DNA from 3 places in the Streptomyces sp. NPDC006997 genome. Region 1 is predicted to be linked to each of the others. Evidence: riboswitches for the same ligand, from Rfam matches in the RefSeq annotation. Region 1 holds a riboswitch; each other region holds the start of a gene.

What was found. A riboswitch is a leader RNA that binds a small molecule or an ion and turns the genes downstream of it on or off. The one in region 1 is predicted to bind cyclic di-AMP.
Region 2: it holds a riboswitch for cyclic di-AMP, as region 1 does, so the genes downstream of both, ABZ659_RS17970 (NlpC/P60 family protein) here and ABZ659_RS32870 (M23 family metallopeptidase) in region 1, are expected to answer to the same signal.
Region 3: it holds a riboswitch for cyclic di-AMP, as region 1 does, so the genes downstream of both, ABZ659_RS22790 (transglycosylase SLT domain-containing protein) here and ABZ659_RS32870 (M23 family metallopeptidase) in region 1, are expected to answer to the same signal.

The regions. Positions count from the first base shown of each region.
Region 1 is NZ_JBEYHH010000052.1:24,936-32,398, reverse strand. Features, by position in the region: gene ABZ659_RS32885 (DNA topoisomerase IV subunit A) at 1-1,308, opposite strand, end outside; gene ABZ659_RS32880 (pitrilysin family protein) at 1,654-3,015, shown strand; gene ABZ659_RS32875 (pitrilysin family protein) at 3,012-4,400, shown strand; cyclic di-AMP (ydaO/yuaA leader) riboswitch at 4,608-4,770, shown strand; gene ABZ659_RS32870 (M23 family metallopeptidase) at 4,783-5,550, shown strand; gene ABZ659_RS32865 (GntR family transcriptional regulator) at 5,804-6,499, shown strand; gene ABZ659_RS32860 (HPr family phosphocarrier protein) at 6,692-6,973, opposite strand; gene ABZ659_RS32855 (GNAT family N-acetyltransferase) at 7,151-7,463, shown strand, end outside.
Region 2 is NZ_JBEYHH010000016.1:121,040-128,502, forward strand. Features, by position in the region: gene ABZ659_RS17955 (alpha/beta fold hydrolase) at 1-546, shown strand, start outside; gene ABZ659_RS17960 (M23 family metallopeptidase) at 759-2,309, shown strand; gene pcrA (DNA helicase PcrA) at 2,403-4,853, opposite strand; cyclic di-AMP (ydaO/yuaA leader) riboswitch at 5,147-5,318, shown strand; gene ABZ659_RS17970 (NlpC/P60 family protein) at 5,326-6,528, shown strand; gene ABZ659_RS17975 (hypothetical protein) at 6,582-6,935, opposite strand; gene ABZ659_RS17980 (C40 family peptidase) at 7,350-7,463, shown strand, end outside.
Region 3 is NZ_JBEYHH010000022.1:118,349-125,811, reverse strand. Features, by position in the region: gene ABZ659_RS22805 (ABC transporter ATP-binding protein) at 1-486, opposite strand, end outside; gene ABZ659_RS22800 (DUF2092 domain-containing protein) at 518-1,789, opposite strand; gene ABZ659_RS22795 (polyprenyl synthetase family protein) at 2,151-3,161, opposite strand; cyclic di-AMP (ydaO/yuaA leader) riboswitch at 3,820-4,010, shown strand; gene ABZ659_RS22790 (transglycosylase SLT domain-containing protein) at 4,016-4,504, shown strand; gene ABZ659_RS22785 (HAD family hydrolase) at 4,551-5,381, opposite strand; gene fahA (fumarylacetoacetase) at 5,646-6,860, shown strand; gene ABZ659_RS22775 (M56 family metallopeptidase) at 7,070-7,463, shown strand, end outside.

The sequences.
Region 1 (7,463 bases):
GATGTACTGCGTCTGGACGTCGCTCAGGCCGAAGCGGCCCATCAGGCGCTCCTTGGCCTGCGCGCTGTTGTCGCTGGAGCGGATCAGCCGGATGACCTCGTCGATGTCCACCAGGGCGGTGAGCAGGCCCTCGACCAGGTGCAGGCGGTCGCGGCGCTTGCCCCGGCGGTACTCGGAGCGGCGGCGCACGACCTCGAAGCGGTGGTCGAGGTAGACCTCCAGCAGCTCCTTCAGACCGAGCGTGAGGGGCTGCCCGTCGACGAGCGCGACGTTGTTGATGCCGAAGGACTCCTCCATGGGCGTCAGCTTGTAGAGCTGCTCCAGCACCGCCTCCGGCACGAATCCGTTCTTGATCTCGATGACCAGCCGCAGGCCGTGCTGGCGGTCCGTGAGGTCCTTGACGTCGGCGATGCCCTGGAGCTTCTTCGAACCGACCAGGTCCTTGATCTTGGCGATCACCTTCTCCGGGCCGACCGTGAACGGCAGCTCGGTGACGACCAGGCCCTTGCGGCGGGCGGTGACGTCCTCCACGGACACCGTCGCGCGGATCTTGAACGTGCCGCGGCCGGTCTCGTACGCGTCCCGGACGCCCGGCAGGCCGACGATCCGGCCGCCGGTGGGCAGGTCCGGGCCCGGAATGTGCCGCATCAGGGCGTCGAGGTCGGCGTTCGGGTACCGGATCAGGTGGCGGGCCGCGGCGACGACCTCGCGCAGGTTGTGCGGCGGCATGTTGGTGGCCATGCCGACCGCGATCCCGGAGGCGCCGTTGACCAGCAGGTTCGGGAAGGCTGCGGGCAGCGCCACCGGCTCCTGCTCCTGGCCGTCGTAGTTCGGGGCGAAGTCGACGGTGTCCTCGTCGATCGACTCCGTCATCAGACCGGTGGCCTCGGTCATCCGGCACTCGGTGTACCGCATGGCGGCGGGCGGGTCGTCGTTGCCCAGGGAACCGAAGTTGCCGTGGCCGTCGACCAGCGGGACCCGCATCGAGAAGGGCTGCGCCATGCGCACCAGGGCGTCGTAGATCGAGGAGTCACCGTGCGGGTGCAGCTTGCCCATGACCTCGCCGACGACGCGCGCGCACTTCACGTAGCCGCGGTCGGGGCGCAGGCCCATCTCGTTCATCTGGTAGACGATGCGCCGGTGCACCGGCTTGAGGCCGTCACGGGCGTCGGGCAGGGCTCGGGAGTAGATGACCGAGTAGGCGTACTCAAGGAAGGAGCCCTGCATCTCGTCGACGACGTCGATGTCGAGGATCTTCTCCTCGTACGGGTCGTCGGGCGGCGGGGTCTTCGTGCTACGGCGGGCCATCGCTGCCTGGCTCCTCTTTTCTGGTCGCTCGCCTGCGGGGGGCGCCTCACGCTCACTCCCCGTCGGCTCGCTCGTGCTGAAGCGTGGGACGGATCTGACGCGGACCATTGTGGACCGCGGCACTGACAACACCGGACGGGGCGGACGCTCATGCCGCCCGGCCCGGAGCGGACGGCCCGGCGGCGCGCGTACCGCCGTGGCTTGTCGAGAGGCTACGGGATCTCGCTGTCGGCGTACGCCTCGCGGGAACTTCGCCGCTGGTCCGCGCGCTTGCATACAGTGGCAGGACGGTAGGAAATCCGCGGTCCGAGGACCGCGTCAGCGATCGAAGGGACGTACATGCCCATGGGTCACACGGCCACAGCCGAGGCAGGCTCCGGCGGCCTGACAGCGACCGAGCACCGCCTGGCCAACGGTCTGCGCGTGGTGCTCTCCGAGGACCACCTGACCCCGGTCGCGGCGGTGTGCCTCTGGTACGACGTCGGCTCCCGCCACGAGGTCAAGGAGCGCACGGGACTGGCTCACCTCTTCGAGCACCTGATGTTCCAGGGCTCCGCCCAGGTCAAGGGCAACGGCCACTTCGAACTGGTGCAGGGCGCGGGCGGTTCGCTCAACGGCACCACCAGCTTCGAGCGCACCAACTACTTCGAGACGATGCCCGCCCACCAGCTGGAACTCGCCCTGTGGCTGGAGGCGGACCGCATGGGCTCGCTGCTCGCCGCGCTGGACGAGGAGTCCATGGAGAACCAGCGCGACGTCGTGAAGAACGAACGCCGCCAGCGCTACGACAACGTGCCCTACGGCACCGCCTTCGAGCGGCTGACCGCCCTCGCCTACCCGGAGGGCCACCCCTACCACCACACCCCGATCGGCTCGATGTCCGACCTGGACGCGGCGACCCTGGAGGACGCGCGCGCGTTCTTCCGGACGTACTACGCGCCGAACAACGCGGTGCTGTCCGTCGTCGGCGACATCGACCCCGAGCGGACGCTCGCGTGGATCGAGAAGTACTTCGGCTCCATCCCCGCCCACGACGGCAAGCCCACCCCGCGCGAGGGCACACTGCCCGACACCATCGGCGAGCAGCTCCGCGAGGTCGTCGAGGAGGAGGTCCCGGCCCGCGCGCTGATGGCCGCCTACCGGCTGCCGCACGACGGCACGCGCGCGTGCGACGCCGCCGACCTGGCACTGACCGTCCTCGGCGGCGGCGAGTCCTCCCGGCTCTACAACCGGCTGGTGCGCCGGGACCGTACGGCCGTCGCGGCCGGGTTCGGCCTGCTGCGGCTGTCCGGTGCGCCCTCGCTGGGCTGGCTGGACGTGAAGACCTCCGGCGACGTCGAGGTGCCGGTCATCGAGGCCGCCATCGACGAGGAGCTCGCGCGGTTCGCCGCCGAGGGCCCCACGGCCGAGGAGATGGAGCGCGCCCAGGCCCAGTTGGAGCGCGAGTGGCTGGACCGGCTCGGCACGGTCGCGGGCCGCGCCGACGAACTGTGCCGGTACGCGGTGCTGTTCGGCGACCCGCAGCTCGCCCTGACCGCCGTACAGCGCGTCCTGGAGGTGACGGCCGAGGAGGTCCAGGAGGTCGCCAAGGCCCGCCTGCGCCCCGACAACCGCGCGGTGCTCGTCTACGAGCCCGTCGCCGCGGCGGAGACCGACGCCGACGACGCCCACACCGAAGCCGACGAGACCGAGGAGGCGGCCAAGTGACCGAGCTGGCCACCATGGAGTTCCACCCCCAGCCGCAGGCCGGGGAGCCCAAGCCGTGGGCGTTCCCGGCCCCCACGCGCGGGATCCTCGACAACGGTCTGACGGTGCTGCGGTGCCACCGCCCCGGCCAGCAGGTCGTCGCCGTCGAGGTGCTGCTGCACGCGCCGCTGGAGGCCGAGCCCGCCGGTCTGGACGGCGTCGCCACGATCATGGCGCGCGCGTTCTCCGAGGGCACCGACAAGCACTCCGCGGAGGAGTTCGCCGCCGAGCTGGAGCGGTGCGGCGCCACCCTCGACGCGCACGCCGACCACCCCGGCGTCCGGCTCAGCCTGGAGGTCCCCGCCTCCCGCCTGGCCAAGGGCCTCGGGCTGGTCGCCGACGCTCTCAGGGCGCCCGCGTTCGCCGACAGCGAGGTCCAACGGCTGGTGCGCAACCGGCTCGACGAGATCCCGCACGAGCTGGCCAACCCCTCCCGGCGCGCCGCCAAGGAGCTGTCCAAGGAGCTGTTCCCGGCCGACTCGCGCATGTCGCGCCCGCGCCAGGGCACCGAGGAGACCGTCGCCGCCATCGACTCCGCGGCCGTACGCGCCTTCTACGAGCGGCACGTCCGCCCCGCCACCGCCACCGCGGTCGTCGTCGGCGACCTCACCGGCATCGACCTGGACGCGCTGCTCGGCGACACCCTCGGCGCCTGGACCGGCGCCCCGGCGAAGCCCCGCCAGGCGCCCCCGGTGACCGCCGACGACACCGGCCGCGTCGTCATCGTGGACCGACCCGGCGCCGTCCAGACGCAGTTGCTGCTCGGCCGCGTCGGCCCCGACCGGCACGACCGCGTCTGGCCCGCGCAGGTGCTCGGCACGTACTGCCTCGGCGGCACCCTCACCTCCCGACTGGACCGCGTCCTGCGTGAGGAGAAGGGCTACACCTACGGCGTACGGGCGTTCAGCCAGGTGCTGCGCTCCGCCCCCGACGGCACCGGCGCCGCGATGCTCGCCATCAGCGGCTCCGTCGACACGCCCAACACCGGCCCCGCGCTCCAGGACCTGTGGACGGTGCTGCGCACGCTCGCCGGGTCCGGGCTGACCGACGCCGAGCGGGACGTCGCCGTGCAGAACCTCGTCGGTGTGGCGCCGCTGAAGTACGAGACCGCGGCGGCCGTGGCGAGCACGCTGGCCGACCAGGTCGAGCAGCACCTGCCCGACGACTACCAGGCGGCGCTGTACCAGCAGCTCGCCGCGACCGGCACCGTGGAGGCCACCGCCGCGGTCGTGAACGCCTTCCCGACGGACCGCCTCGTGACGGTCCTCGTGGGCGACGCGGCGCAGATCAAGGAACCCGTGGAGGCGCTCGGCATCGGCGAAGTCACCGTCGTGTCCGCTGAGTAGGCGTCTCCGCCGAGTAGCGGCACGCACGCGTGGGGCCCTGGTAACGGATCCGTCACCAGGGCCCCGCTATGCCCGTATTCAGAGGAAGATCAGCGTTCTGTCCTGTGGGATGCGCTACAAAACGCGCTCTCTGTTTGGGAATGGAAAGCGAGCCCGCTTAGCGTCTCCGGGGCTGTCCGTCAGGCAGTGCGCCGCACCCGCGGCACCGGACAGCCATCGCCGAGTCCCCGTACGGCGCGAGCCAGGGGAGCCGGGGACCCAACAGTCCCTGGGGTGAATCGGACGCCCGCGCGTGCCGCGAGGGGGTCCGTAGGAGACCTTCCTGCTCCGAACCCGTCAGCTAACCCGGTAGGCGAGAGGGAAGGAAAGGACCAGCCACTCCATGGCGTTCACCCGCCCTGCCGGGAAGCACCGCCGTACCGGCCGCGCCCAGCGCACCACCGCCCGCGCGGCGGGCGTCGCGGCCCTCACCACCACCGGCGTGGTCGGCACCCTGGCCGCCGCCCCGGCACTCGCCGCCGAGCCCGTCGCGCAGCAGACCGGACTCACCCCCGTCGTCAGCATGGGCAGCGCCGTGGCCGAGCGGGTCGACGCCCAGGCCGACGCGCAGCAGCAGGCCGCCGAGCTGGCCGAGGCCAAGCGCGCGGCCCAGGAGGCCGCCCGCGAGCAGGCGGCCGCGGCGGCCAGGAAGGCCCGCGAGGCCAAGGAGCGCGCCGCCCGCGAGGCCGAGCGCAAGCGCCTGAACACGTACGTGACACCCATATCCGGCTCCTACGTCTCCACGGCCTACCGCTCCGGCGGCGCCCTGTGGTCCTCCGGCAGCCACACCGGCATCGACTTCCACGCCGCCAGCGGCACCGCCGTGCGCGCGGTCGGCTCCGGCACCGTCGTCGAGGCGGGCTGGGCCGGGGCGTACGGCAATCAAGTGCTGATCAGGATGGTGGACGGCACGTACACCCAGTACGGCCACCTGTCGTCCATCGCCGTCTCGGTGGGCCAGACGGTCACCCCGGGGCAGCAGATCGCCCTGTCCGGCGCCACCGGCAACGTCACCGGACCGCACCTGCACTTCGAGGCGCGCACGAGCGCCGACTACGGCACGGACATCGACCCCCTCGCGTACCTCCGCGCGCACGGCGTGAACGTGTAGCACCACCGCCCCCCAAGGGGCCCCACCGCCCCCCAGGGGCCCCACCGCCCCCCAGGGGGCCCCACTGCCCCCCAGGGGCCCCACCCCCTCGCCCCGGCTCACAAGCCGGGGCTTTCGGCGTTTGAGGACCCTGTTTGTCCAAAAAATATCCCTGGTTTCCAGACCGCCGTCGGAAATTCCGGCTCATTGCAATAGAGTCACTGAACACACGTCAATCGTCGACGTTTCACGGGGATTAAGGCGGAGGTCGGTCATGCGTATTCCGGCGCACTCGGTGTGCACGGCGATCCGGGACGACATCGTCGCAGGTGTCTACGAGCGCGGCAGCCGGCTCACCGAGGAACTGCTGGCCCGCCGCTACGGCGTCTCCCGCGTCCCCGTCCGGGAGGCCCTGCGCACCCTGGAGGCGGAGGGCTTCGTGGTGACCCGGCGGCACGCGGGCGCGTGCGTCGCCGAGCCGACCGAGCAGGAGGCCTCCGACCTCCTGGAGATGCGGATGCTCCTGGAGCCGCTCGCCGCCTCCCGGGCCGCCCAGCGGCGCACCGAGGCCCATCTGAAGGTGCTGCGCGGGCTGGTCAGGCTGGGCCAGGAGCGGGCCAGGCGGGGCAGCAGCGACGATCTGCGCTCGCTGGGCGGCTGGTTCCACGAGACGCTCGCCCAGGCGTCCGGCAGCCCCGCCCTGATCGCCATGCTGACCCAGCTGCGGCACAAGATCGCCTGGATGTACACCGTGGAGGTGCCCACCGGGCCCGTGGAGTCCTGGGCGGAGCACGGCGCCATCGTGGACGCGGTGGCGCGCGGCGACGGGGAACGCGCGCGTGCGGTCACCGCCGTGCACACCGAGCGCGCGACCGCCGCGCACCGGCTGCGCTTCACCGTGGGGGCCGACCGCGCGGACCGTGTGAGGACTTCGCAACATCCCGTAAACATGCCGAGCCTGCGGCATTAACACAGGCGCCGTATACAAAGGGGGGATATTCGGCGGGGGTTGTTTCTGCTGCCCTTTTCCGGCCGCGAACGTACTCGTTAATTATCACCCGAACGTAAATGCGGGCACGGAAACCCGGAGACCGGAGAAAACGGCGGAGCCGCGCCGCCCGGAATGGGCGACGCGGCTCCGCCGTGTGCTGTCACGCGCCGGTCAGACCGTCTCGGGCAGCTCTTCCAGGCCCTCGGCGACCAGTTTGGCCACCCGGTCCAGGGCGGCGTCCGCGCCCTCGGCGTCGGAAGCGAGGACGATCTCCTCGCCCCCCTGGGCGCCCAGACCCAGGACCGCCAGCATGGAGGCCGCGTTGACGGGGGTCCCCCCGGCCTTGGCGATCGTCATCGGGACGCCGGTGGCCGTGGCGGCTCGGACGAAGATGGAGGCGGGGCGGGCGTGGAGGCCCTCGGCCCAGCCGACGTTGACGCGGCGCTCAGCCATGTGATGCTGCCCTTCGTGTTCAGGGTTGTCTAGACCAGTGTCCCACAACGTGAAGCATGTCCGGAGCAGGCCGGTGCCCGCCCCCTCGGCTGACGCCGGACCGCGGCCTCGGTCCGGCGTGACGCCCCCGCACACTGCCCCGCGCCGTTGTCAGACGCGAGCCGTACGCTGGGCCCCATGCAGAACTCGGCGGACCGGCAGGAGTACCCAGCTCACTGGGAGGCCGACGTGGTGCTGCGCGACGGTGGCACCGCGCGCGTGCGGCCCATCACCGTTGATGACGCCGAGCGCCTGGTCAGCTTCTACGAGCAGGTCTCGGACGAGTCGAAGTACTACCGCTTCTTCGCGCCCTACCCGCGCCTGTCCGCCAAGGACGTCCACCGCTTCACGCACCACGACTTCGTGGACCGGGTGGGACTCGCCGCCACCATCGGAGGCGAGTTCATCGCCACCGTACGCTACGACCGCATCGGCCCGGACGGGACGCCCG
Region 2 (7,463 bases), on a different contig from region 1:
CTGACGTGTGACGTGCGCACCGCCGCCGCGCTCCTCGGTCGGCACATAGAGGAGATCTGCCAACGCACCGGCAGCGACCGGGTCGACGTCGTGGGGCACAGCCTGGGCGGGCTGATAGCGCGGTACTACGTGCAACGGCTCGGCGGCGACACGCGCGTACGCACCCTTGTCACCCTCGGCACCCCCCACTCGGGTACACGGGTCGTGCCGATGGCGAACGCGCACCCCATCGTGCGCCAGATGCGCCCCGGTTCGGCGTTGATGGAGGAGCTGTCCCGGCCCGCGCCGGACTGCCGTACGCGATTCATCTGTTTCTGGAGCGATCTGGACCACCTGATGGACCCGGTGGCGGCGGCCCGCCTCGACCACCCCGATCTGCCCACGCAGAACGTGCAGGTCACCGGCATCGGACACCTCGCCCTGCCGGTCCACCCCGCGGTGGCGGCCCGCATACGGCAGGCCCTCGACGACACCTCCACGGACACGTCGGCCCCGGCGCGGACCGGCACCCGCGCCGCGCGCGCCAACGGCCTGCGCCTGGCGTGAGAACGGCCGGGAGGGCGGCCGGAGACAGCGCCCGACGGTCGAACAATCTTCGAACACAAGGCCAAGCCTGCGCCTACCGACCGCCAAAAGGCGGCCGAATGCCCGTTTCCTGCGGGCGTGAAACCTGCTGAAGATTGTCGTGCCCGCGTACCGCCGGGTACAGTCGCCGCACTGCTCTGGCAGCCCCTGTTGTCGAGGCGAAAGAGAAGTTGGTGAACGATCGTCACCCGTCGGGGACCATGACGTCCCCGGCTCCGGCTTCCGACGCCGCCTCCGCGCACTACGCGCCCTACGGCGGTCAGGAAGCCCAGTACGGTGACCTCACCACGTACGGCGACCATGACGCCACTGGTTTTGAGGGCGGCTACGGCGCCACCACCCACACCACCGCCGCCTTCTCCGCCGACCCCCTCTTCGGCGCCCTCCCGGACCACGGCCAGGCCACCGGCGCGTACGACGCCACCCAGTGGGCCACCGGCGGCCACCAGACGCTGGACTACGACCCGTACGCCGCCCAGCACCACGCCGCCTACGACGCCAGCGCCTACGACACCGGCGCCCACGACACCGTGAACTGGACAGCCGAGCACCAGCAGCTCGCCGGTATCCCCCACCAGGCGACGGGCAACGACACCAGCGGCCAGTGGGACGCGAGCGCCTGGCTCCCGCCCGAGCAGTCCACGGGCGCGGCACCCGACCAGACCCAGCAGTGGGACTGGGGCACGCAGACCTTCGAGACCGGCACCTACGACGCCACGCAGTGGAACTCCGACGGCACCGGACACGACGAGCACGGCTACCCGCGGGACGCCTACGCGTCCCAGGCGGATCACGACCCCTACGGCCAGCACCAGGTCCCGGACCACGAGGGCTTCCCTGATACCGGGGCGCCCGACGCCCACCAGGAAAGCACCGACGACGAACCCGAGTTGAGCCGCACCGGCGAACTGCCCGCCGTGGAGCCGCTCCTCGACGACCAGGAAGAAGGCGCGCCGCTCCCCGCCACCCGCGCCGCGGCCCGCGCGTCCCGCTCCCGCCGCCGCCAACCCGCCCGGCGCTCCGCGCTGCTGACCGTCGCCGTCCCGTCGGCGTGCGTGATGGGCGTCGCGGGGATCGCCGCCGCCTCGGTCAGCGGTTTCAGCGAGGACGAGCAGGAGGCGCCCGCGTCCGCCGCGGACGCACCGCCGGTGAAACCGGCCGCCGCCAACGACAAGCTCGCCACCCAGCTGGAGTCCCTCACCGCCGAGGCGAACGACTTCGGCGACCGGGTCAGCCGTACCCAGGAGCGCATCGACCTCAAGGCGGAGCAGGAGGCCGAGCAGAAGCGGGCGGCGGCGGAGGCGGCCCGCAAGGAGCGGCTGCGCCCGAAGTTCGCCCTGCCGGTCGCGGCGCACGGGCTGAGCGCCTACTACGGTCAGGCGGGCATCAACTGGATGTCCGTGCACACCGGCATCGACTTCCCCGTCTCCTACGGCACCACGGTGATGGCCGCGACCGACGGCACCGTGCGCACCGAGTACAACACCGCCTACGGCAACATGATGATCGTGACCGCGATGGACGGCACGGAGACGTGGTACTGCCACCTCTCCAGCTACCAGGTCCCGTCCGGTACGACGGTGAAGGCGGGCGACGCGATCGCGTTCTCCGGCAACTCCGGCAACTCGACCGGTCCGCACCTGCACTTCGAGGTCCGGCCCGGCGGTGGCTCGTCCATCGACCCGCTGGCGTGGCTGCGCAGCCACGGCCTGGACCCGTCGTAACGCGTCAGCCGTAACGGTTCTGCCAGCGCTGCCAACGCCAGCGGGCCCGCCGTACGGCACGGGCCCACCCCCGCTGGCCCGTGCGCGCGCTCCCTACAGCTTCTCCACCGGCGCGTACCGCAGCAGCAGCCGCTTCGGCTTGGCGTCGCCGAAGTCGATCGTCGCCTCGGCGTTCGCGCCCGTGCCCTTCACCGCCGTCACCGTGCCGAGCCCGAACTGGTCGTGGGTGACCCGGTCCCCGACCGCCAGCGCGACCACCGGCTTCTCGTCGGTCCTGCGGGTGGCGAACCCGGACGCCCCCGAAGCCGAGGACCGTGAACGCGACGACGACAGGGACGCCGCCACGCCCGAGACCGGGCCCGCCGGGGCCGCGGAGCCGCCGGTGCGCTTCCAGTCCACGTGCTCGCCGGGGATCTCCTCCAGGAAGCGGGAGGGCGGGTTGTACTGCGGCTGGCCCCAGGCGCTGCGCATCGCCGAGCGGGTGAGGTAGAGCCGCTCGCGGGCGCGGGTGATGCCGACGTAGGCGAGGCGGCGCTCCTCCTCCAGTTCCTTGGTCTGGCCGAGGGCGCGCATGTGCGGGAAGACGCCGTCCTCCATGCCGGTCAGGAAGACGACCGGGAACTCCAGGCCCTTGGCCGTGTGCAGGGTCATCAGGGTGATGACGCCGTCGCCGTCCTCCTCGTCGGGGATCTGGTCGGAGTCGGCGACCAGCGCGACCTGCTCCAGGAAGTCGGCGAGCGTGCCGGACTCCTCTTCCCCGCGTTCCTGCTCGAACTCCAGCGCCACGGCCGCGAGTTCCTGGAGGTTCTCGATACGCGTCTCGTCCTGGGGGTCGGTCGACGCCTGCAACTCGGCCAGGTAGCCGGTGCGTTCCAGGACGGCTTCCAGGATCGTCGCCGGACCGGCGCCGGACTCGACGATCGTCCGCAGGTCCTCCATCAGCGTGTTGAACCGCTTGACGGCGTTGGTGGACCGCGCGGCCATGCCGTACGCCTCGTCGACGCGGCGCAGCGCCTGCGGGAAGCTGATCTTCTCGCGCTGGGAGAGCGCGTCGATCATGGCCTCCGCACGGTCGCCGATGCCGCGCTTGGGCACGTTGAGGATGCGGCGCAGCGGGACGGAGTCCTCCGGGTTGGCGAGCACCCGCAGGTAGGCGAGGACGTCCCGGACCTCCTTGCGCTCGTAGAAGCGGACCCCGCCGACGACCTTGTAGGGCAGGCCGACGCGGATGAACACCTCTTCGAAGACACGGGACTGGGCGTTCGTCCGGTAGAAGACCGCGACGTCCCCGGCCTTCGCCTCGCCCGCGTCGGTGAGGCGGTCTATCTCGTCGGCGACGAACTGCGCCTCGTCGTGCTCGGTGTCGGCGACGTAGCCGGTGATGCGCGCGCCCGCGCCCGCGTTGGTCCACAGGTTCTTGGGGCGGCGGGACTCGTTGCGCTCGATGACGGCGTTGGCGACGGTGAGGATCGTCTGGGTGGAGCGGTAGTTCTGCTCAAGGAGGATCGTCGTCGCGTCCGGGTAGTCCTCCTCGAACTGGAGGATGTTGCGGATGGTCGCACCGCGGAAGGCGTAGATCGACTGGTCGGCGTCACCGACGACGCACAGCTCGGCGGGGTCCTGGTCCTCGCCGGAGGGGCCGACGAGTTCGCGGACGAGGGCGTACTGCGCGTGGTTGGTGTCCTGGTACTCGTCGACCATGACGTGCCGGAAGCGGCGGCGGTAGTGCTCGGCGACGTCCGGGAAGGCGCGCAGCAGGTTGACCGTCGTCATGATCAGGTCGTCGAAGTCGAGGGCGTTCGCCTCGCGCAGCCGTGACTGGTACAGCGCGTACGCCTGGGCGAGCGTCTTCTCGAAGCCGTCGGTGGCCTGGGCGGCGAAGTCCTCCTCGTCGACCAGCTCGTTCTTCAGGTTGCTGATCTTGGCGCTGAACGACTTGGGCGGGAACCGCTTCGGGTCGAGGTCCAGGTCGCGGCAGACCAGGGCCATCAGACGCTTGGAGTCGGCGGCGTCGTAGATCGAGAACGACGAGGTGAAGCCGAGCCGCTTGCTCTCCCGGCGCAGGATGCGCACGCACGCGCTGTGGAACGTCATCACCCACATCGCGTTCGCGCGCGGGCCGACGAGCTGCTCGACGCGCTCCTTCATCTCGCCCGCGGCCTTGTTGGTGAAGGTGATCGCGAGGATCTGCCCGGGGTGCACACCGCGGTCGGCCAGCAGGTGGGCGATGCGGTGGGTGAGCACCCGGGTCTTGCCGGACCCGGCTCCGGCCACGATGAGCAACGGGGAACCCGCGTGCACGACGGCGGCGCGCTGGTTGTCGTTCAGCCCCGCGAGCAGGGCGGCGGAGTCCACCACCGGGCGGGGCGCGCCGTCGCGGTAGTAGGCGTCGCGGTCCGGGGGCACGTCGAACTTCCCGCTGAACAGATCGTCCGGAACCGGCTCCGGTACGTGATCGTCCTCGGGCGGCGGCGGGGGTTCGTCCGCGGGGCCGCGCTGGGCCTGGAGGTCCGCCAGGAAGCTGTCGTCAAAGAGGCTGCTCATCGCTCTCCGAGTCTAGGGTGCCGCACTGACAACCGGAGCCGGATCCCGCCGACCCGGCGCCCGCACCGCCCGGGACCGCCGCGGTCCGCGCCACGGCCCCGGACCGCCCCAGCCCGCGCGCCCCTCGCCCCGACCGTCACGGATCACTCCAGCCCGGACACGGTGAGCGACGTTCCGGATAAGGTCACGAAAATGTATCGGGCATATCACCCACCAACCTTCACAGCCACCACACGAGTTGGCTACGGTGCCGAGCGGGCCGTACGACCCCCTCCGGCGAACGTCGCCGGGCCGCGCGGCCTCCGCCGAGTCCGGCGTGCCCGCGTGGCAGTGGCCGGAGCCGGGGACCCACCGATCCCGGGGTGAATCGGCTCACTCCTCCTGAGGGAGTGGCCGTAGGGCAACCCTTCCGAACCACCCGCCCGAACCCGACAGCTAACCCGGTAGGCGGTACATGGAAGGAGTCGCCTCCTTGGCGTCGCACCGCAAGTCACGTGCCGCGGGCAGCCGCGTGGCCGGTATCCGCACCCCCGGCCTGGCCACCGCCGCCCTCACCTCCGTGGCCCTGCTCTCCCAGACGGCCAACGCGGCCCCCTCGGACGACCGGCCGAGTCTGGAGGAGGTCGAGAAGAAGGTCGACGACCTCTACCGCCAGGCCGAGTCGGCGACCGAGAAGTACAACGCGGCCAAGGAGAAGACCGCGAAGCAGCGCAAGCAGGTCGACACCCTCCTCGACGACGTCGCCAAGCGCACCCAGAAGCTCAACGACGCGCGCGAGGAACTCGGTTCCTACGCCGCCGCCCAGTACCGCACCGGCGCCGCCGCCCCCACCACGGCGACCTTCCTGCTCGCGGACTCACCGCAGGACTACTTCGACCAGACCCAGCTCATGGGGCGGCTCACCAGCACCCAGAAGTCGGCGGTCGACGACTACTTCGCCGAGCAGACGGCGACGATGGAGAAGCGCCAGGAGGCCACCGACAGCCTTGAGACGCTCACCGAGTCGCGGGACGACCTCAGGACGGCCAAGTCCACCGTCCAGAAGAAGCTCGCCGACGCGCGCGACCTGCTGTCGGAGCTGACCGCCGAGGAGAAGGCGCGGCTCGCGGCGATCGAGAAGAAGAAGCAGGAGGAGGCCGAGCGCAAGGCGGCCGAGCTGGCCCGCCAGCAGGCCGAGGAGCAGCAGCGCCAGGAAGACGAAGCGGCAGCGGCAGCGGCGGCGGCCCAGGAGCAGGAGAGCGGCACCTCCGGCGCGACGGGCTCCACCGGCACCTCCACCGGTACTTCGACGGACCCCGCGGCCGACTCCTCGTACGCCTCCAAGGCCGAGAAGGCGCTCGCCTTCGCCCGCGCCCAGATCGGCAAGCCGTACGTCTGGGGCGCCACCGGCCCCGACTCCTACGACTGCTCCGGACTGACCCAGGCCGCCTGGAACGCCGCCGCGATCTCCCTGCCGCGCACCACCTACGACCAGGTCAACGCGGGCACCACGGTCTCCCTGTCCAGCGCCCAACCCGGTGACCTGGTCTTCTTCTACGACGACGTCACCCACGTCGGCATCTACATCGGCAACGGCATGATGATCCACGCCCCGAAGCCCGGCGCCTACGTGCGCGAGGAGTCGGTCTACTACGACGGCGAGTCCTCCATCCACAGCGTGGTACGGCCCGCCTGACGCCCACGCTTCCTCCGGGGGCCGGGCACGGGCCGGGCCCCCGGAGCGGGACCTCAGGTCCAGAGCACCGCGATGAAGATGTTCGTCGTGGTCAGCAGGCCGACCAGGCCGAAGAGGCCCTTGTCCACCTTCTCCTCGTCCCGCTTCACGTAGACGAGCCCGAGGATCACGATCAGCAGGGCCAGCTTCACGCCGATCTTGACGTTGTCGAGGGTCCGGTCGTCGGCCTGGTTCAGGCCGACCAGGACCACACCCGTGACCAGCATCGTCAGGGCGCCGTGCAGCATCGCGGGGACGAAGCGGGCGGTGCCCTGCCCCATCGCCTTCATTTGGGTGAGGAAGCCGCCGAGCAGCGCGGCGATTCCGATGACGTGCAGGCCGACGAAGAGGTGGATGAGTACGTCCATGGAGCCGGAGCCTAGCCACGGCCACCCCGCCGTCCGACACCGGCCCACCCCTACGGGGCCCTTCTGCCGCGCCTTGCATATATGCGCCCATAGCAGCCGCCCCGCCGCGTCGGCTCCCGGTTTCCCCACATCGGTCAGCGCACCGCGCGAAGTCGACGGCCCGCCTCGGGAGCCCCGGTCATCCCCGGTCGTCCGGCGATCCGCTGGAGTCACTTCCGTACAACGTGTCACCGGCTGGACACGCCCGGGATTAGCGTCCTCCCCCAGGTGACCGGCTCCCCAACCCGCCCTCGCCAGGGGCGGCGTCGGCCACCCCCGCCGAGAAGGTCCGGCGGCGGTCCACTCCCCTGTGCGGGCCGCCGACGGGCGCGTCCCCCCGCTCCTCACGGCCGTACGAAAGGATGTGCAGCCCAGGTGGCAGCGCACCGCAAGCCCCCACAACGTCCGGCAGGCGGCACCACCGTCCGGACCGCCGCCACCCTCGTCCTGGCGGGCGCGGCCACCGCGACCGCCTTCGACGGCACCGGG
Region 3 (7,463 bases), on a different contig from region 1:
CTTCCCGGCGGCCGCCGCCAGCCCCACCCGCTCCAGCGCCGCCTCGACGCGGACCCGCCGGGTGCGCGGGTCGGCGGTCGGGTCGGCGGAGTCGTACCGGGTGAGGTTCTCCCGGCCGGACAGGAAGCCGTACAGCGCGGGCCCTTCGATGAGGGCGCCGACGTGGGGCAGTACGGCGCGGGCGGCGCGGGGCATCGGCTGCCCCAGCACCCGCGCCGTGCCCGACGTCGGCGCGATCAGGCCCATCAACATGCGGATGGTGGTGGTCTTGCCCGAGCCGTTGGGGCCGAGGAAGCCGAAGACGCTGCCCGCCGGGACGGTCAGGTCCAGGCCGTCCACGGCGAGTTGCCCGCCGCGGTAGCGCTTGGTGAGCGCGCGGGTGTGGATGACGGTGTCCTCCACCGGCTCCGCCACCGGGTTCCCTCCCGCGGCCTCCCCCGCGTCCGGCCGCTTCTCGTCCTGCTCCGTGGCGGACGGTTCACCCATCGGCTTCTCGGCTCCCTCGGTCGCCCCGTGCCTACTTCCCGGACTCGGCCGCCTTCACCAGCGCGTCCTTCGTCACCGCACCCACGTATACCTTGCCGTCGTCCGTGACCAGGGCGTTGACCAGGCGCGTCTTGAAGACCGTGCCCGAGCCGAAGTCGCCCTTCACCTCGTCGCCGAGGGAGCCGAGGAAGCCACCGATGTCCCCGCCGACCTCGGTGCCGGAGGGTACGCCCCGGCCGCCGGTGTCGAGGACGGCGACGGCGTTCCAGCCCTCACCGATGACGACCGGACCCTCGGCGTGCTCGCCGAGGCCCTTGCCAGCGCCGTCGTCCGTGCCCTGACCGAATCCGTCACCGAATTCCTTGTCGAGTCCCTTGGGGAAGTCCCGCTCCTGCGTCCGCGGCGCGTCACCCTCCTCGGTCACCTTCGCGCCCTTGGGCGGGGTGAAGTCGAAGGTCGACGCGGCGGGCTTGGCGTAGCTGATCCGGGTGAAGCCCGCGTCGACGACGGCGGCGCCGCCGCTCGCGGGGGTCAGCGTGAACTTCAGCGGCAGGCCGGTCTTCGCGTCCACCGCCACGGTGATGGCGCCGACCGTGGACCCGGACTGCCGGGGCTTGACGAGCAGCTTGTACGTGTCGCGCCCGGCGACCCGCGCGGTCCCGTCGACGGTCACGGCGGTGGTGTCGTCGACCGCCTTCAGGGCCTCCTCGGTGAGGTCCTTGGGCGTGGCGGGAACCTCCTCGGCCCTCTTCCCCCCGGCGGCGCCGTCGGCCGCGGTGCCGTGGTAGACCTCGTTCGAGGCGCTGTCGTAGCCCCAGACGTCCTCGCCGTTGTGGATCAGGCTGTACTCGGCGGCGTCCTCCAGCAGGGACAGCTTCTGCCGGTCCGGGCCGTCGGAGGCGACGCGCAGGGTGTGCGTGCCGGAGACCAGCTCGGTGAGCTTGGCCGAGGGGTCGGCGCTGGAGCCCTCGCCGCCGTCCTGCCCGGCCATCCCGGAGGCCAGTCCGCCGCCCAGGCCGCCGAGGTCGGGGAGCCCGAGGTCGGTGGTGATCTTCACCGTTCCGGACAGCTGCTGCACGTCCGACGCGGCGATCTTCTCTATGAGTTCCTGTGCGCTGATCTCGGGAAGGTCCGGGCTGCCGGAGTCAGCGAGCGCCGGGACGAGCCCGATGGTCGCCGCGGCCACCCCCGTCACCGCGACCGGGACCACGTACCGCGCGGCCCTGCGTCGCGCCCCGCGCGCGTCGTCTCCCCGCGTGTCCCGCGCCGCGGTCGTGTTGTCGTCGGATGCGTACGGTGCCATGTCTGCCTTACCTCTCGCGTCGGCGGCGGCTGTCCGTCTCGTCACGTCCTCGTCGCGCTCTACCCCGAGCCGCCATTCTCACCCGAATTGGTGAGGAGTGGTGTTTTCCGTGGTCTCCATCTGACCAAATCGGCCCGCGAGAAGCGTCAGACCACGGAGCCAACTCCGCGTACTGCTCGGGTATGACACGCCACGACCCCGTGTGCACCGACCCGTAGGGGTGCCGGTCACCTTGCGGTCGCAGTCCGCCGACTGGGGGCACCCCCGGGGAACCTGACGGGGACGCGGCGCACGGCGCCTCCCCCGCCGGACGGATCCGGGGGGCGCCAGCGCGGTACAGACGGGGTACGACGAGCCCCGCTCACCCCGCCCGGTGCACCACCGCGTCGCACAGCTCCGTCAGCGCCGCCTTCGCGTCGCACTCACGCAGCGGCAGCAGGGCGGCCCGCGCCTCCTCCGCGTACCGCACCGTGTCGCGCCGCGCCTGCTCCAGCGCGGGGTGGGCGCGCAGCGCCGTCAGCGCGCGCTGGTGCTGGTCGTCGTCGGTGAGGTCGGAGTCGAGCAGCTTGCACAGGGCGAGGTCCTCCTCCAGCCCCAGCCGGGCGGCGCGCTCCCGCAGCCGCAGCACGGGCAGGGTGGCGATGCCCTCGCGCAGGTCGGTGCCCGGCGTCTTGCCGGACTCGTGGGAGTCGGAGGCGATGTCCAGGACGTCGTCCGCGAGCTGGAAGGCGACGCCGAGCCGTTCGCCGTACTGGGTGAGGACGTCGATGACCGTCTCGTCTGCGCCGGACATCATCGCGCCGAACCGGCAGGCGACCGCGACCAGCGAGCCGGTCTTGCCGGAGAGGACGTCGAGGTAGTGGTCGACCGGGTCGCGCCCGTCGGTGGGGCCCGCGGTCTCCAGGATCTGGCCGGTCACGAGCCGCTCGAACGCCTCGGCCTGCACCCGCACCGCCTCCGGCCCGAGGTCGGCCAGGATGTGCGAGGCGCGGGCGAAGAGGAAGTCACCCGTGAGGACCGCGACGGAGTTGCCCCAGCGGGTGTTCGCGCTCGGCACGCCGCGCCGTACCTCCGCCTCGTCCATCACGTCGTCGTGGTACAGCGTCGCCAGGTGGGTCAGCTCCACGACCACCGCGGAAGGCACGATTCCGGGGGCGTAGGGATCGCCGAACTGAGCCGCGAGCATCACCAGCAGTGGCCGGAAACGCTTCCCGCCCGCCCGCACGAGATGCTGGGCGGCGCCGGTGATGGCAGGGACCTCACTCTTGGTTGCCTCAAGCAACCCTTCCTCGACGGCCGCCAGCCCAGCCTGGACATCGGCCTCCAGGGCCTGGTCCCGCACGCTCAGCCCGAATGGCCCGACGACGGTCACGAGGGGTCTCCTGTCTGCTGGTATCCACCGGCGCTTACGCGGTTTGTCGATACGTCGCTGCCTTCACTCAAGTCAGCGTATCCGGTCATGTTTCGATCACCGAGGGCGCCCACCGTTGCGGCACGGGCGGCATCGGATCACGGTCGGTATGTTTTTGATCATTCGATACGAGTGGATATGCGGGCTAAGTGAGTGAATACGGCCAGATACACCCGAACGTGGTGCACTGCACCCCTTTGTTCGCCATGATGGCATGAACACGCCCCCCCTCGGACGCCCCCCCGGGTGACCGATACGGCAACGACACACCCCTCGGGAGGGGTTCCGGATTCGCCAGGACACCAACCCGACCTTGAGGGCGAGTTGGCAGTAATGCCCGTTTTGACGCTCTTGTTAACGCCCGTGACATGCCTCACCCCGACCCCGCGAGTCCGCCCCCTCCCCTCCACCACTTCCTCCACCCGAACCCCCGCCATCCCCCCAGCAGTTGCTTCTGCGCCTTCACAAAGGATCAAGTACCCCGAAATCACCCGATCAAGGTCGATCACACACCGAACGGTGTGATGCGCGGATCCCGCACTTGTTTCCGACATGTGCTCTCGCATACGTTCCCGGCCTGTCGGGCGGACGCCGAATCCTGCCACCGCTCCGGCACCCACTGACTCACTCACTCATCCATGGCAGGAGCGGGGGACCCAGGTAAGTCGCCGGGCCGCGACGCGTACGACGTCACACGACGCCGTACGTCGCCACGGCACGGCTCGGGGTGAAGCCGTACCCGCGCAGGGCACGGCCGGGCAGCTCCCGCCCGAACCCGACAGCTCACCTCGCAGGCGCCGGAGAGGACGTTCACCATGCCCGCAGACGGCCAGCCCCGCCGTGCCCGCACCACCCGCCTCGCCCGCACGATCGCCCTCGCCAGCACCGGCGCCGCCGTGCTCGCGCTGCCGCTGATCGGCGCGACCAGCGCCTCCGCCCGGACCCCGACGGCCACCACGGCCGCGACCGCCGCCACGGCGTACCCGGACAACCTCGACGGCTGGATCCGCGAGTCGCTCACCGTGATGGCCCAGCACGGCATCCCGGGCAGCTACGACGCCATCTACCGCAACGTCATGCGCGAGTCGTCCGGCAACCCGGCCGCCATCAACCTCTGGGACTCCAACGCGGCCGCGGGCACCCCCTCCAAGGGCCTGCTCCAGGTCATCGACCCGACCTTCGCCGCCTACCACGTGCCCGGCACCGCCTTCAACCCGTACGACCCGGTCGCGAACATCACCGCCGCCTGCAACTACGCCGCCGCGCGGTACGGCTCGATCGACAACGTCTTCGGGGCGTACTGAGCCCCCGGCCCCGGCAGCCGGGCCGACGCCCGGCCCTCGGCCCCAGTCAGCCTTGTGAGCTGAGGCGTTCGAGGACGACGGCGACACCGTCGTCCTCGTTCGAGAGGGTGACCTCGTCCGCGACGGCCTTGAGTTCCGGGTGGGCGTTGGCCATGGCGACGCCGTGGCCCGCCCAGTCGAACATCGGGATGTCGTTGGGCATGTCGCCGAAGGCGATGGTGTCCTGCGGGCGCAGCCCGAGGTGTCCGGCGGCCAGCGCCAGCCCGGTCGCCTTGGTGACGCCGCAGGGCTGGAGTTCCACCGTCCCCGGTCCCGACATGGTGACCGTCGCCAGCGAGCCCGCCACCGCGCGGGCCACCGACGCCAACTCGTCGTCCGACAGGGTGGCGTGGCGCAACAGGACCTTGCTGATGGGCGCGCACCACAGGTCGTCGCGCCGGTCCACCCGTACCGCGGGCAGGGTGGGGTGCGGCATCTCGTAGCCCGGTTCGATGAGCGTGAGCCCCTCGACCCCGTCCTGGTCGACCGCCGCGTGGACCTGGCCGACCTCCGCCTCGATCTTGCCGAGCGCCGTCTCGGCCAACTGCCGGTCCAGGGTCACGGACCACAGCAGACGGTCCGCGCCGGCGTCGTACAACTGCGCGCCCTGCCCGCACACCGCGAGCCCCGTGCTGCCCAGGAGCTCCAGCAGCGGGCGCACCCTCGGCGCCGGTCGCCCCGTCACCACCAGATGTCGGGCGCCCACCTCGGCCACCCGGGCGAGCGTGCTGAGCGACCGGTCGGAGAAGGTGTCGTCGCCGCGGAGCAACGTCCCGTCCAGGTCGGTGGCGATGAGGGAGTACGTGGTGCGCTCGGCATATGCGATGGGTGCGGCCATGATCAGAGAATACGGACATCGCGCCCCCTTCGTTGACCCTTGTTCCGGCCTCAACTTCCTTACTCCGCTCCGTGCTTAGGCCCCGCGACCGGTTCCGGGCCCCGGGGGCCGCCGGACCAGAACAGGCACATCCCGCCACCACCTTTCCGGCATAACACCCTCTTCGGGCGTATCGGACAGTGCCCAAGACGGCCGCCTCCGCCGTAACGTGTGGCCCGACCACCTGAATGTGTGGCGCGCCCGCAGAAAGAGAGGCAGCACCCCATGCCCCCCTTCGATGTCCCCGAGGGCGATCCCTTCGGACCGCACAACCTTCCGTACGGCGTGTTCTCACTCCCCGGCAGCGCGGACCGCAGGATCGGCGTCCGCCTCGGCGACCACGTCCTCGACGCCGGTGCGGCGGCCCTGACCCTGGGCTCCCCCTATGCCGCCCTGCTCGGCCGCCCGACCTTGAACCCGCTGCTGGCCGCGGGCCGCACCACCTGGTCGGACGTACGCCGCGCGCTGACGGCGTGGGTGACCGTGCCCTCCCACCGCGAGGCCCTGGAGCCGCTGTTCCACCCGCTCTCCTCGGTGACCCTGCACCTCCCCTTCGAGGTCGCGGACTACGTCGACTTCTACGCCTCCGAGAACCACGCCCGGAACGTCGGCCAGATCTTCCGCCCGGACGCCGCGGACTCCCTGACCCCCAACTGGAAGCACCTGCCCATCGGTTACCACGGCCGCTCCGGCACGGTCGTCGTCTCCGGCACCGACGTGGTGCGCCCCTCCGGCCAGCGCAAGGCACCGACCGACCCCGCGCCGGGCTTCGGGCCCTCCGTCCGGCTGGACATCGAGGCCGAGGTCGGCTTCGTGGTCGGCGCGCCGTCACCGATGGGCAGCCCCGTCGCGCTGGGCGACTTCCGTGAGCACGTCTTCGGTCTCTGCCTCCTCAACGACTGGTCCGCACGCGACATCCAGGCCTGGGAGTACGTCCCCCTCGGTCCGTTCCTCGGCAAGTCCTTCGCCACCTCCGTCTCGGCGTGGATCACCCCGCTGGACGCCCTGGACGAGGCCCGGGTCGCCCCGCCGGAGCGCACCCACCCGCTGCTGCCCTACCTGGACGACGCCCGGGAGGAGCCCGGCGGCTACGACCTGCGTCTCTCCGTCGCCGTCAACGGCCACGTCATCTCCGACCCCCCCTTCTCCACCATGTACTGGACGGCCGCCCAGCAGCTCGCCCACATGACCGTCAACGGCGCCTCCCTGCGCACCGGTGACCTGTACGGCTCCGGTACGGTCAGCGGCCCGGCCGAACGCGAACGCGGCTCCCTGCTGGAGCTGACCTGGAACGGCCGGGACGCCCTCGAACTCCCCGACGGCAAGCGCACGTTCCTGGAGGACGGGGACGTCGTCACCATGACCGCGTGGGCGCCGGGCCCGGACGGCGCCCGGGTCGGCCTGGGCGAGGTGACCGGCCGGATCGTCGCGGCCGGCTGAGCCACCGCCCGCCACAACCGGACTCCGCCGGAGCGCTGACTCCGACCGCCCGCCGCCGTCATACTGGCGGCGGGCGGAACGCGTACGGCCCCGGCCGACCGCGCGCGCCTTGAGCCGCGCTACCCCGCGCCACCCGAACTCGCCGTACCCGTACTCCCGTTACCGCCGACCATCCCGATACTTCCGATCAGGATCCGGAGCCGAGTGGCATGACCGTCTGCCTGCTCCTGCTGAGCATCGTCGCTCTGACGGCCGCCGTACCCGTGCCGCGGCTGCTGACCCGGGCCACCTGGCCCGAGCGGGAGCCGGTGGTGGGGCTGTGGGTGTGGCAGTGCCTGGTCGCCACGGTGCTGCTGAGTTGTCTGACCGCGCTCGTCCTGGGCACCGCGGCCGTCTTCCAGACCGTGCGCGCCCAGGTCTTCGCCCCGGCACCGGCCGCCGTCACCGCCGCGTACGACCTGTCCACCGCGCCGCCCTGGGCGGTCGCCCTCACCCTGCTGCTGGCCTGCGGTGCCGCCTGGACCGGCGCCATGCTCGCCCGGGAACTGTTCGAGGCGCGGCGCCGCCGTCTGCACGCCCGCACCGTGCTGCGGGAACGCGCCC